Regions from separate parts of the Kitasatospora sp. NPDC114501 genome, predicted to be linked through region 1. Evidence: riboswitches for the same ligand, from Rfam matches in the RefSeq annotation. Region 1 holds a riboswitch; the other holds the start of a gene.
What was found. Region 1 has a riboswitch for glycine ahead of gcvT (glycine cleavage system aminomethyltransferase GcvT). Riboswitches for the same ligand answer to the same signal wherever they lie in the genome.

Region 1 (6,774 bases):
CGTGGGCCCGCGCCCAGCCGGAGGAGGTCAGTTGTTCGGGCGAGGTGACGGCCGGCGCGTAGCCGTGGCCGCTGATCTCCATGTTCCCGTACTGCGCGTCCGGGCTGCCCGGCGTGCCGTGCCACAGCAGCATCCAGACCTGGCCGTCCGCCAGCGCGTGCAGCAGCCGCTCGTACGCGTCGTAGCGCTCCGGCGCGACATCGCGCAGGGCGCGCTCCAACGCGCCGGGATCAGCTCCCGGGCGCCCGGCGGCCGGTGCCTGGCCCCAGGCCCCCGGCACACCGCCCGCTCCCGTTCCCGCACTCATGCGCCCACCTCGCCGCGCCTCTTTCCCTCAACCCGCCGGCCCGTCGGCCGTCTGCACGCACCCTATGGCGCGGCACCGGCCACCGCCACGGCGACGTGCCTCTGATACGAACCCGCTCACGCCCGCGTGTAGAAGGGCAGTACCCGGGTGAGCAGCCACTCGACCACCGGGTCGTCGGCGAGGTCGAGCAGTACGAGGTGGACGCCGCCGGGCAGCGGCGCGGTTCCCAGCGCTCGGCCGAGCGCGTCGTTCACCGCGGCGGGATCGGCCGGTGCCGCCGGGTCCAACTGGACGCCCACGAACATCACGGTCGGCTCGCCCTCGATGCTGGCCAGTGCCCTGCGGGCGGTCAGCACCCCCGGCAGCGCCGAGAGTTCGGCCCGGCAGGCGGCCAGGAAGTGCTCCGGGTCCTCCCCCGGCACCGGCTCGCGCAGCGCCACCCGCCCGCCGGTCGGCGCCTGGGCGTCGTCGGCGCCGTCCCAGCGGTCCCCGCAGGGGCCGCGGCGCAGCTCGGCGACGCCCTGCGGCGGGACCGGCAGGCCCACCGCCGCTTCCGGGTTCACCGCGATGCCCACGCCCAGCGGCAGCCCGCGGGCGAACTCCCACACCGGCGCGATCGCGAAGGCCATCCCGGGCGCCTGCTGGAGGAACACCTCCTGCGAGGAGAACACCGGTACGTACGGGTCGCCGCCCAGCTCGATCGTCGGCAGGTCCAGCGACTGCCCCTGCGGGTCGCCCCCGGCCGGCAGCGGCACCCACACCTGGCTGCGCGCCAGCACCTCGATCACCCGCGGCGTCGCGCCCGGGTCGCCCAGGGCCGCGGTCAGCACCTGCTCCAGCTCGTTGGCCGGCCAGGAGCCGCCCGCCGGCGCCTCCTCCGGTCCGCCCCACCCCTGCTGCTGCTCCACCGGGTACCCCATGCGCCGCCGATTCCGCCCTCTGCCGTTCGGCCGCCCTCTGCTGCGCCGACGCGCAGCAGTCTAGAGGCGCGCGGGGGCGGGGTCAGGACTCGTGTTCGGGTCCCGCGCGGTGTGACCGGGTCCCCCCTCCCCTCGTCGTCCGGGACGTGCCATGATGTGCGCGTCCGACGGCATGCGCCGCGGGCCCCCAACAACTCCACACCGGCCGCTCGAACCCGCGCGGGAGAGCCCGGAGTGCCGTCAGGCACAGCCGGCGCCGAAGGAGCAAGTCCTCCCCGGAATCTCTCAGGCACCCCTACCGCACGGGTTAGGCACATCTGGAAAGCGGCGCCCGGCCCTGTCGTGCGCCCACCCACGGTGCAAGCCGCCATGCTGTCCCCCAAGCTGGAAACAGCTGCGGGCAGGTGGGCGGTGAAGCTCTCAGGTTCGACGACAGATGGGGAGACCCACGCCGCCGCATGCCCGCGCGCAGGGTCGGCCCCCGAGCGGGTCCGGTCCGGCGCGCGCACCCCTGAGTGCCCCGACCGAGGAGTTCCTGGCCATGTCGTCCCTCCGCCTGACCGCGCTCGACGCGCTGCACCGCGCCCTCGGCGCGACCATGACCGACTTCGCCGGCTGGGACATGCCGCTGCGCTACGGCAGCGAGCGCGAGGAGCACCTCGCGGTCCGCACCAAGGCCGGTCTGTTCGACCTCTCGCACATGGGCGAGATCACCGTCACCGGCCCGCAGGCGGGCGAGATGCTGGACCACGCGCTGGTCGGCTTCGTCTCCGCGCTGGGCGTGCTGCGCGCCCGCTACACCATGATCTGCGCCGAGGACGGCGGCATCCTGGACGACCTGATCGTCTACCGCCTGCGCGAGGACGCCTTCCTGGTCGTCGCCAACGCCTCCAACGCCCAGCTGGTCCTCGACGAGCTGATCGCCCGCGCCAAGGGCTTCGACGCCGTCGTCACCGACGACCGCGACACCTACGCGCTGATCGCCGTCCAGGGCCCGGAGGCCACCGGCATCCTGGCGAAGACCACCGACGCCGACCTGCCCGGCCTGAAGTACTACGCGATCCTCCCGGCCCAGGTGGCCGGCCGCGACGTGCTGCTCGCCCGTACCGGCTACACCGGCGAGGACGGCTTCGAGATCTTCTGCCACCCGGTCGACGCCGAGCCGGTCTGGCAGGCGCTGACCGCCGCGGGCGAGGGCCACGGCCTGGTCCCGTGCGGCCTGTCCTGCCGCGACACGCTGCGCCTGGAGGCCGGCATGCCGCTGTACGGGCACGAGCTGTCCACCGACCTCACCCCGTTCGACGCCGGCCTGGGCCGGGTCGTCCGCTTCGACAAGACCACCAACGAGGGCGCCTTCATCGGCCGCAAGGCGCTGGAGCAGGCCGCCGCCGCGGCCGAGACCAACCCGCCGAAGGTGCTGGTCGGCCTGGTCTCCGAGGGCAAGCGGGTGCCGCGCGCCGAGTACACCGTGGTCTCCACCGACGGCGAGCCGATCGGCCGGATCACCTCGGGCGCGCCGTCCCCGACCCTGGGCCGGCCGATCGCGATGGCCTACGTCGACGCCGCCCACGCCGCCCCCGGCACCACCGTCGCGGTGGACGTGCGCGGCCGGCACGAGCCCGTCCAGGTCGTGGCGCTGCCGTTCTACAAGCGCGCCCGCTGAGCCCCGCCGGGCCCCCGGTTTTCCCCATACACGCACGTCGCGGCCGTCCGCGCGGCGGCCCGCTTCGTCGTACCCGCTTCCCATCCTGGAGAATGACGCCATGAGCAACCCCCAGCACCTGCAGTACACCAAGGAGCACGAGTGGCTGACCGCCGCGGACGCGGAGGGTGTCTCCACGGTCGGCATCACCGCGCACGCCGCCGACGCGCTCGGTGACATCGTCTACGTGCAGCTCCCCGAGGTCGGTGAGACCGTGACCGCCGGCGAGACCTGCGGCGAGCTGGAGTCCACCAAGTCGGTCAGCGACCTGTACTCCCCGGTGACCGGCGAGGTCACCGAGGTCAACCAGGACGTCCTGGACGACAACGCCCTGGTCAACAGCGCCCCGTTCGAGGGCGGCTGGCTGTTCAAGGTGCGCGTCGAGGCCACCGACGAGCTGCTCAGCGCCGACGAGTACGACGCGCTCACCAACCCCCAGGGCTGATCCCCCGCCAGGGGCGGTCGCGCGGCGGCCGCCCCGCCCCGGCCCCTTTCCCTCCTCCTCCCGGGAAGACCACACCATGACGGTTCTCAACCAGTCCCTGCACGCCCTCGACCCGGAGATCGCCGCCGCGGTCGACGCCGAGCTGCACCGCCAGCAGACCACCCTGGAGATGATCGCCTCCGAGAACTTCGCCCCGGTGGCGGTCATGGAGGCCCAGGGCTCGGTGCTCACCAACAAGTACGCGGAGGGCTACCCCGGCCGCCGCTACTACGGCGGCTGCGAGCACGTCGACGTGGTCGAGCAGATCGCGATCGACCGCATCAAGGAGCTGTTCGGCGCCGAGCACGCCAACGTCCAGCCGCACTCGGGCGCGCAGGCCAACGCCGCCGCGATGTTCGCGCTGATCCAGCCGGGCGACACCATCCTGGGCCTGTCGCTGGCCCACGGCGGTCACCTGACCCACGGCATGAAGATCAACTTCTCCGGCAAGCTCTACAACGTGGCCGCGTACCACGTGGACGAGAAGACCGGCCAGGTCGACATGGCCGAGGTCGAGCGCCTCGCCAAGGAGCACCAGCCGAAGCTGATCATCGCCGGCTGGTCGGCCTACCCCCGCCAGCTCGACTTCGCCGCGTTCCGCCGGATCGCCGACGAGGTCGGCGCGCTGCTCATGGTGGACATGGCGCACTTCGCCGGCCTGGTGGCCGCCGGGCTGCACCCGAACCCGGTGCCCTACGCGGACGTGGTCACCACCACCACCCACAAGACCCTGGGCGGCCCGCGCGGCGGCGTCATCCTGTCCAAGGCCGAGTTCGCCAAGAAGATCAACTCCGCGGTCTTCCCCGGCCAGCAGGGCGGCCCGCTGGAGCACGTGATCGCCGGCAAGGCGGTCGCCTTCAAGGTCGCGGCCTCGGAGGAGTTCAAGGAGCGCCAGCAGCGCACCCTGGACGGTGCCCGCATCCTCGCCGAGCGCCTGCTCCAGGCCGACGTGGCCGAGGCCGGCGCGTCCGTGCTCTCCGGCGGCACCGACGTCCACCTGGTCCTGGTCGACCTGCGCAACAGCCAGCTCGACGGCCAGCAGGCCGAGGACCGGCTGCACGAGGTCGGCATCACCGTCAACCGCAACGCGATCCCGAACGACCCGCGCCCGCCGATGGTCACCTCGGGCCTGCGCATCGGCACCCCGGCCCTGGCCACCCGCGGCTTCCAGGCCGAGGACTTCCGCGAGGTCGCCGACATCATCGCCGAGGCGCTCAAGCCCGCCTTCGACGAGACCGTCGCCGACGCCCTGAAGGCCCGGGTCACCGCCCTGGCCGAGAAGTACCCGCTGTACCCGAACCTCTGATCACTCCGGTGATCGTTCGGGCGGGGTGACCGGCCTCACCCCTCCGGCGTACCAGGCACCCCGGGGCACCGCGCACACTGGACTGTGCGCGCGGTGCCCCGTCCCGTGTCGGCCCCTCCCTGCCCGCAAGTCCTTCCACGAGACCAGACAAGGACGTCCCCCGTGGCCATCAGCGTCTTCGACCTCTTCTCCATCGGCATCGGCCCCTCGAGCTCCCACACCGTGGGCCCGATGCGCGCCGCCCGGATGTTCGCCCGCCGACTGCGCTCCGAAGGCCTGCTGGACCGGGTGACGGGCGTGCGCGCGGAGCTGTACGGCTCGCTCGGCGCCACCGGCCACGGCCACGGGACCCCGAAGGCCGTCCTGCTGGGCCTGGAGGGCAACTCGCCCCGCACCGTCGACGTCGACCAGGCCGACAAGGACGTCGAGCGGATCCTCGCCGAGAAGCGGCTCAGCCTGCTCGGCGAGCGCCTCGTCGACTTCGACCCGGACTCCCAGCTGGTCCTGCACCGCCGCCGCTCGCTGCCGTACCACGCCAACGGGATGACCCTGTGGGCGTACGCGGCGGACGGCTCGGCCCTGCTGGAGAAGACCTACTACTCGGTCGGCGGCGGCTTCGTGGTGGACGAGGACGCGATCGGCGCGGACCGGGTCAAGCCCGACGACACCGTGCTGAAGTACCCGTTCCGTACCGGCGACGAGCTGCTGCGGCTCAGCCGGGAGACCGGGCTGTCGATCTCCGGCCTGATGCTGGAGAACGAGAAGGCCTGGCGCAGCGAGGAGGAGATCCGGACCGGGCTGCTGGAGATCTGGTCAGTGATGCAGGAGTGCGTGCGGGCCGGCATGTCCCGCGAGGGCATCCTGCCGGGCGGCCTCAAGGTCCGCCGCCGGGCGGCCGCCGGGGCGCGGGCGCTGCGCGCCGAGGGCATCGGGCCGGCCAACGCGATGGAGTGGGTGACCCTCTACGCGATGGCGGTCAACGAGGAGAACGCCTCCGGCCGCCGGGTGGTCACCGCGCCGACCAACGGCGCCGCCGGGATCATCCCGGCCACCCTGCACTACTACCTGAACTTCATCCCGGGCGCCGACGACGACGGCATCGTCCGCTTCCTGCTCGCGGCCGGCGCCATCGGCATGCTGTTCAAGGAGAACGCCTCCATCTCCGGCGCCGAGGTCGGCTGCCAGGGCGAGGTCGGCTCCGCCTGCTCGATGGCCGCGGGCGGCCTCGCCGAGGTCCTCGGCGGCACCCCCGAGCAGGTCGAGAACGCCGCCGAGATCGGCATCGAACACAACCTCGGCCTCACCTGCGACCCGGTCGGCGGCCTGGTCCAGATCCCCTGCATCGAGCGCAACGGCATGGCGTCGGTCAAGGCCGTCACGGCGGCCCGGATGGCGCTGCGCGGCGACGGCCGCCACCACGTCTCGCTGGACAAGGCGATCAAGACGATGAAGGAGACCGGCGCCGACATGAAGATCAAGTACAAGGAGACCTCGCGCGGCGGCCTCGCCGTGAACGTCATCGAGTGCTGATCGCGGCGCGCTGAAGGCCCCCGGGCGGACCCCCGTCCCGCCCGGGGGCCTTCACGTTCCCTCGGCCTCCCCGCTCCCTGGCTTCGCCCCCGGCTCAGGCCGCGAACGGGCGGGCCCGCCGGGCGTCCCGCAGCGCCCGCGCCCACCAGGTGAGCTGGTCGAGCATGGTCTTGGCGGCGGCGTCGGCGGCCGGGTCGACCGCCTTGCCGTCGGCGTCGAAGCACTGCGCGGCGCCGTGGAAGCTGACCGTGTTGCGGATCGTCGCGGCGTTCAGCTCGGCCAGCACCACCCGGAGCTGCTCGACGGCCCGCAGGCCCCCGGACAGACCACCGTACGAGACGAAGGCGACCGGCTTGCCGTGCCACTCGCGGTTGTGCCAGTCGATGGCGTTCTTCAGCGGGGCCGGGAAGCTGTGGTTGTACTCGGGCGTGACGATCACGAAGGCGTCGGCCGCCTCCAGTCGGGGCGACACGGCGGCCAGCAACTCGGCGTCGGCCGGTGCGAGTCCGCCCCCGAAGGACGGGA
Region 2 (6,774 bases), on a different contig from region 1:
CGGCGGGTCGGCCGAGGGGGCCTGAAACGCGAAGCGGCCCCACCCGGTGGGGGAGTACCGGGTGGGGCCGATCACCGTGCCGGACCCCGTACGTTCGTGATGCCCTCGCGACGTACGGAGGCCGGGGCCCCGCGCCCTGTCCCTGAGCGCGGGGGCCGGACGCCTCGTCAGGCGTCGGTCTTGACCAGCGTGGGGCTGGAGTCCTGCTGGGCCGAGCCGCCGACGGCGGTCGGGGTGGCGGCCGACTTGGAGCCGCGGATCAGGAACGGGACGACGCCGGCGACGATGCAGACGACGGCCGCGGTCCAGAACGCGTGCTTGTAGGCGTCCAGGGTGGGCAGGGAGACCGGGATCTGCGGCGGCAGCTTGATCAGGTCGCCGGTCAGGATGGCGGCCATGACGGCGGTGCCGATCGCGCCACCGACCGTGCGCAGCACGGAGTTCATGCCGTTGGCGATGCCGCTCTGCTCGGCCGGGACGGCGCCGTTGATGTAGGCCGGCATCGCGGCGAAGGCGAGGCCGACGCCGAGGCCGAAGATCGCCGAGGCGGTGTAGATGTCACCCTCGCGCCCGTGGCGCACGGCCAGGTAGGCCATCGCGACGGCGCCGAGGACGCCACCGAGGACCAGCGGCAGGCGCGGGCCGCGACGGGCGATCAGCAGGGCGCCGACCGGGGCGGCGACCATCGAGCCGATCGCCGACGGCAGCAGCATGATGCCGGCGTGCAGCACGGTGGCGGTGAAGCCGTAGTGGGCCAGCTTCTCCGGGGTCTGGGCGAAGTTGCTGATGACCATGAAGGAGCCGTACATGCCGAAGCCGATGAGCAGGCCGGCCATGTTGGTGAAGGCGACGGCCGGACGGGCCATCATCTTCATGTCCACCAGCGGGTGCGCGACCTTGGTCTCGATAATCCCCCAGACGAGGGCGACCACGGCGGCGACGGCGAACAGGCCGAGCGTCTTGTTGGAGGTCCAGCCCCAGTGGTTGCCCTGGCTGACCGCGACCAGCAGTGCGGAGAGCCAGCCGGCCAGGGTGATCGCGCCCAGCGGGTCGGCGCCGCCCTCCTTGTCGGTGACCGGGTCGGTCGGGACGCGGAAGGCGACCAGGGCGAGCGCGAGCAGGCCGAAGAGCAGGCCCATCCAGAAGATCGACTTGTAGGCCCAGTGCTCCAGCAGGAGGCCGGTGGCGACCAGGCCGAGGCCGGAGCCGACGCCCATCGAGGCGCTGATGGCGGCGACACCGCCGGTCACCTTCTGCCTGGGCAGCTCGTCACGGACGATGCTGATCGCCAGCGGCAGGACGCCACCGCCTGCGCCCTGGAGGACGCGGGCGACGACCAGCCAGGTGAAGGAGTGGGTGCTGACCGCCAGCGCCGAACCGGCGACCAGGCCGGCCAGCGAGATCAGCAGCATCGGCTTGCGGCCCCGGAGGTCGCCGAAGCGACCCAGGAGAGGAGTCAGCACGGCTGCGGAGAGCAGGTTGGCGGTCATCAGCCAGGTGATGCTGGACGCGGAGACGTTCAGTTCCCTGGCCAGCGAGGGCAGGATCGGGACGACCGCGGTCTGCACCACGCTGAACGACAGCATCGCCAGGATGAGGGCCGGCAGGACCCGGGAGCTGCTCTGCTTCTCGGCCGCGGTGGTGGGCTGTGGTGCCTCACTCACGGTTGCTTCCTCTCGTACATAGTGAATGAACTGAAGTAACCATGCAGGGTGATACTTCAGAGTGTCAAATATCGAGTGGTTAAGCTTTGGCAAAGAGGAACGGTCGGGTACGCGCCAAGGGGCCCCGGACGGTGTCCGGGGCCCCTTGGCGCGGGGGGCTGTCAGACGAGCGGCCGTAGCGGGGCCGGGCGGGACGAGGCCGCGGCCGGGGTCGAGTCGGTCGGCGAGCCGGGAGCGTGGCCGGCGGTGGTGTCGTGGACCTCGACGTGCTCGCGGCGGAGTTCCTCCCGGACCACCTCCTCGGTGGTGTACCGCTCGACGATCAGGCGGACCCGCTCGATGGGGGCGAGGTGCTTGCGGACCACCGCGCGTTCCTCACGGAGGGTGACCTCCTCGACGGCCTCGGCGATGTCCTTCTCGGTGAGCGCGGCGCGTTCGGCTTCGCTGACCGGCATCCGTTCGACCCGGACGCGCTCGCGGACCACCGGGACGCGGCGCTCGACCTGTTCGGTCGTCACGTACTTGCGCAGCTTCGCGGTGCCGAGGGTGTGCCACTCGGTGGTGATCTCCAACCGCTCCTCGCGGCAGGTGATCTCGACCGGGCCGCTGGGGGCGGAGCCGGCGCTCGCGGTGGTGGTCGTGGTCGTGGTGGGGGTGGTCGCCGCCGGGGCGGGCGCGGAGGCCGGCTGCGACTGCGGCCTCGGTTCCGCGGCCGGCGCGACGGGCGGGGTGGTGGTGTGCGGGGTGGTGGTGGTCGACGGGGTGCTGAGGGTCCGCATGTCGGCCTCCGGGGCGGTCCTGGCGGTGTCGGCGGCGGCGGCGGTGAGGGTCGGGGCGGTGGGGCCGGGCGCGGCGGCGGTGGGGACCGGGGTCCTGGCCGGGGCCGGCTCGGGGGAGCGCTCGGGGGTGTGGAAGGTGAGCGGCTTGGCCGGCGCCGCCGCGGCCGTGGTGGTGGCGGCGGCCGCCGTGGTGCCGAAGTCGAGGTCGGGCTGCTTGGCGCGGCTGCCGTTCTCGCCGTTCGGACGGCCGTCCATCGGGGTGTCGAGCCCGTAGTAGCGGTAGAGCTGGAGCTCCTGGGCGGGGGACAGGTGCTGGCCGACGCCGAAGTCCGGCGACTCCTTCACCAACGACTTGTCGTACGGCACCCGGAGTTCCTCGCCGGAGAACTCGCTCGTGGTCAGCGGGACGAAGGCGTCCCGGCCGAAGATGCCGGTCCGGACCGCGGCCCACTCCGGCCGGCCGGTGGCGTCGTCCAGGTAGACCTCGTCGACCGTGCCGATCTTGTCTCCGTTGCGGTCGACGGCCTTGTGACCGATGAGGTCCCGTGGGTCGATGTCGGTCTGCACTCTTTCCTCCCGTGCGCTGAGCCTGCGGAAGTCCCGCAGAAAGGCGGCCGGAGCACCCGTTCCGGTCGCCACTTCACACCAAAAGCCATGAATCGGACGGTCGCGACCGGGGTGCGCCCGGACGGGCGGCGCGCTGGACCGTCCGGGGGACGCGCGTAGACCTCGAGTGACCTGACGCACCCGTGATCGGGGGCCCTCCCGCTGGTACCCTGGGCGGCGACCGCAGAGCCCGCTCGGGAGAGTCTCCGACACGAAAACCGCTGGTCGGGGCGCCGAAGGAGCAACTCCTCCCCGGAATCTCTCAGGCATCCGTACCGTGTGGGGTAGGTCACTCTGGAAAGCAGGGCAGGAGCGTCGGCATGGGAGCCGGCGATCACCTCCCTCACCGACGGTGCAAGCCGGCGGGGCGCCCACAGCGCTCCGTGCGGGTGAAGCTCTCAGGTCCCGATGACAGAGGGGGAGGCCTGTCGGGTCCGCCCGCCCCGGTTCGTCCGCTGTGCGCAGTGGTGTCGACCGGCCGGCGTGCGTACCCCCGCCGGTCCGTGACCAGGAGGCCTCGACCACCATGAACGCCCAGCCGAACGCGGGACGCCCCACCAGCGCCTCGACCCTCACCGAGCTTGAGCTGGCCAGCCCCTTCGAGAACCGCCACATCGGCCCCGACGCCGCCGCGCAGGAGAAGATGCTGGCGTCCGTCGGCTACGGCTCGCTGGACGAGCTCGCGGCCACCGCGGTGCCCGAGGCGATCCGTTCCATCACCGCCCTGGACCTGCCCGCGGGCCGGACCGAGGCCCAGGTCCTCGCCGAGCTGCGCGAGCTGGCCGGCCGCAACCAGGTGCTCCAGCCGATGATCGGCCTGGGCTACTACGGCACCTTCACCCCGCCGGTGATCCTGCGCAACGTCATGGAGAACCCGGCCTGGTACACCGCCTACACCCCGTACCAGCCGGAGATCTCGCAGGGCCGGCTGGAGGCGCTGCTCAACTTCCAGACCGTGGTCTCCGACCTGACCGGTCTGCCGACCTCCGGCTCCTCGCTGCTGGACGAGGGCACCGCGGCCGCCGAGGCGATGTCGCTGGCCCGCCGCGTCACCAAGGTCAAGGGCGGTGTCTTCCTGGTCGACGCCGAGACCCTGCCGCAGACCGTCGCGGTGATCAACACCCGCGCGGTGCCGACCGGCGTCGAGGTCGTCGTCGCCGACCTGTCCGAGGGCATCCCGGCCGAGATCGCCGAGCGCGGCGTCTTCGGCGTGCTGCTCCAGTACCCCGGCGCCACCGGTGTGGTCCGCGACCTCACCCCGGTGATCGAGCAGGCGCACGGCCTGGGCGCGGTCGTCGCGGTCGCCGCCGACCTGCTCGCGCTGACCCTGCTCAAGTCCCCGGGCTCGCTGGGCGCCGACATCGCCTGCGGCACCTCGCAGCGCTTCGGCGTGCCGATGGGCTTCGGCGGCCCGCACGCCGGCTACCTGTCGGTGCGCGCCGAGTACGCCCGCTCGCTGCCCGGCCGCCTGGTCGGCGTCTCCGTCGACGCCGACGGCAACCGCGCCTACCGCCTGGCGCTGCAGACCCGCGAGCAGCACATCCGCCGCGAGAAGGCCACCAGCAACATCTGCACCGCCCAGGTGCTGCTCGCCGTGATGGCCTCGATGTACGCCGTCTACCACGGCCCGGACGGCCTGGCCGACATCGCCCGCCGCACCCACCGCTACGCCGCCGCCCTCGCCGAGGGCCTGCGGGCCGGCGGTGTCGAGCTGCTGCACGGCGAGTTCTTCGACACCGTCACCGCCGTCGTCCCGGGCCGTGCCGCCGAGATCGCCGCCGCCGCCCGCGCCAACGGCATCAACCTGTACCAGGACGGCGAGGACCGGATCTCCGTCTCCACCGACGAGACCACCACCCGCGAGCACCTGGCCGGTGTCTGGGCCGCGTTCGGCGTCCCCGCCGTCGAGGTCGCCGAGGCGGCCGACGCGCTGCCCGCCGCGCTGCTGCGCGAGGACGAGTACCTGACCCACCCGGTCTTCCACAGCCACCGCTCGGAGACCGCCATGCTGCGCTACCTGCGCCGCCTGTCGGACCGGGACTACGCGCTGGACCGCGGCATGATCCCGCTGGGCTCCTGCACCATGAAGCTCAACGCGACCACCGAGATGGAGGCGGTGACCTGGCCGGAGTTCGGCCAGCTGCACCCCTTCGCGCCGATCGACCAGGCCCAGGGCTACCTGACCCTGATCCGCCAGCTGGAGCAGCAGCTGGTCGAGGTGACCGGCTACGACGCCGTGTCGATCCAGCCGAACGCGGGCTCGCAGGGCGAGCTGGCCGGTCTGCTGGCCGTGCGCGCCTACCACCACGCCAACGGCGACACCCAGCGCGACGTCTGCCTGATCCCGTCCTCGGCGCACGGCACCAACGCGGCCTCCGCGGTGATGGCCGGCATGCGCGTGGTCGTGGTGAAGACCCTGGTCGACGGCGACGTGGACGTCGACGACCTGAAGGCCAAGATCGAGCAGCACCGCGACAACCTCGCCGTGCTGATGGTCACCTACCCGTCCACCCACGGCGTGTACGAGACCCAGATCACCGACATCTGCGCCCTGGTGCACGAGGCCGGCGGCCAGGTGTACGTGGACGGCGCCAACCTGAACGCCCTGGTCGGCCTCGCCAAGCCGGGCAAGTTCGGCGCGGACGTCTCGCACCTGAACCTGCACAAGACCTTCTGCATCCCGCACGGCGGTGGCGGCCCGGGCGTCGGCCCGGTCGCGGTGCGCGCCCACCTGGCGCCGTACCTGCCGAACCACCCGCTGCAGGAGGAGGCCGGCCCGGCCACCGGCGTCGGCCCGATCTCGGCCGCGCCGTGGGGTTCGGCGGCCATCCTGCCGATCTCCTGGGCGTACGTCCGGCTGATGGGCGGCGAGGGCCTCAAGCGCGCGACCCAGGTCGCGGTGCTGAACGCCAACTACATCGCCAAGCGGCTGGCGCCGCACTTCCCGGTGCTCTACACCGGCCCGGGCGGGCTGGTCGCGCACGAGTGCATCATCGACCTGCGCCCGCTGACCAAGGAGACGGGCGTGACGGTGGACGACATCGCCAAGCGCCTGATCGACTACGGCTTCCACGCGCCGACGATGTCGTTCCCGGTGGCCGGCACGCTGATGATCGAGCCGACGGAGTCCGAGGACCTGCACGAGATCGACCGGTTCTGCGACGCGATGATCACCATCCGGGCCGAGATCGACAAGGTCGGCTCGGGCGAGTGGGTGGCCGACGACAACCCGCTGCGCAACGCCCCGCACACCGCCGCCGCGCTGGCCGGCGACTGGGCGCACGGCTACTCGCGGCAGGAGGCGGTCTTCCCGGCGGGTGTGAACCCGGCCGACAAGTACTGGCCGCCGGTGAGCCGGATCGACGGCGCGTACGGCGACCGCAACCTGGTCTGCTCCTGCCCGCCGCTGGACGAGTACGGCGTCTGACCGGACCGGCCCACGAGGGGCCGGGTCGGACGGCAGGGCCCCGGCGGAGTTTCCGCCGGGGCCCTGCCCGTTGCGCCGGTCGAGTCGGCGGCTGCCCCGCCGTACGGACGGACCGGGTGGTCAGGCCGCGTGGGCGACGGGGCGGCGCGGGGCGATCACCCGGCCGTCGGGCAGCAGTTCTCCGGTGTCCTCGAACAGGACGACGCCGTTGCAGAGCAGGCTCCAGCCCTGCTCCGGGTGGCGGGCCACCGACGCGGCCGCCTCGCGGTCCTCGGACTCGGCCGACGGGCACTCAGGA

Region 2: it holds a riboswitch for glycine, as region 1 does, so the genes downstream of both, gcvP (aminomethyl-transferring glycine dehydrogenase) here and gcvT (glycine cleavage system aminomethyltransferase GcvT) in region 1, are expected to answer to the same signal.

The regions. Positions count from the first base shown of each region.
Region 1 is NZ_JBVKDS010000002.1:506,787-513,560, reverse strand. Features, by position in the region: gene ACZ7RU_RS05740 (enhanced serine sensitivity protein SseB C-terminal domain-containing protein) at 1-307, opposite strand, end outside; gene ACZ7RU_RS05735 (enhanced serine sensitivity protein SseB C-terminal domain-containing protein) at 424-1,227, opposite strand; glycine riboswitch at 1,438-1,538, shown strand; gene gcvT (glycine cleavage system aminomethyltransferase GcvT) at 1,769-2,890, shown strand; gene gcvH (glycine cleavage system protein GcvH) at 2,991-3,374, shown strand; gene glyA (serine hydroxymethyltransferase) at 3,451-4,719, shown strand; gene ACZ7RU_RS05715 (L-serine ammonia-lyase) at 4,882-6,249, shown strand; gene ACZ7RU_RS05710 (NADPH-dependent FMN reductase) at 6,344-6,774, opposite strand, start outside.
Region 2 is NZ_JBVKDS010000017.1:219,952-226,725, reverse strand. Features, by position in the region: gene ACZ7RU_RS29660 (DNA polymerase IV) at 1-25, shown strand, start outside; gene ACZ7RU_RS29655 (MFS transporter) at 168-1,664, opposite strand; gene ACZ7RU_RS29650 (PRC and DUF2382 domain-containing protein) at 1,826-3,010, opposite strand; glycine riboswitch at 3,235-3,337, shown strand; glycine riboswitch at 3,339-3,471, shown strand; gene gcvP (aminomethyl-transferring glycine dehydrogenase) at 3,576-6,476, shown strand; gene ACZ7RU_RS29640 (DUF5999 family protein) at 6,597-6,774, opposite strand, start outside.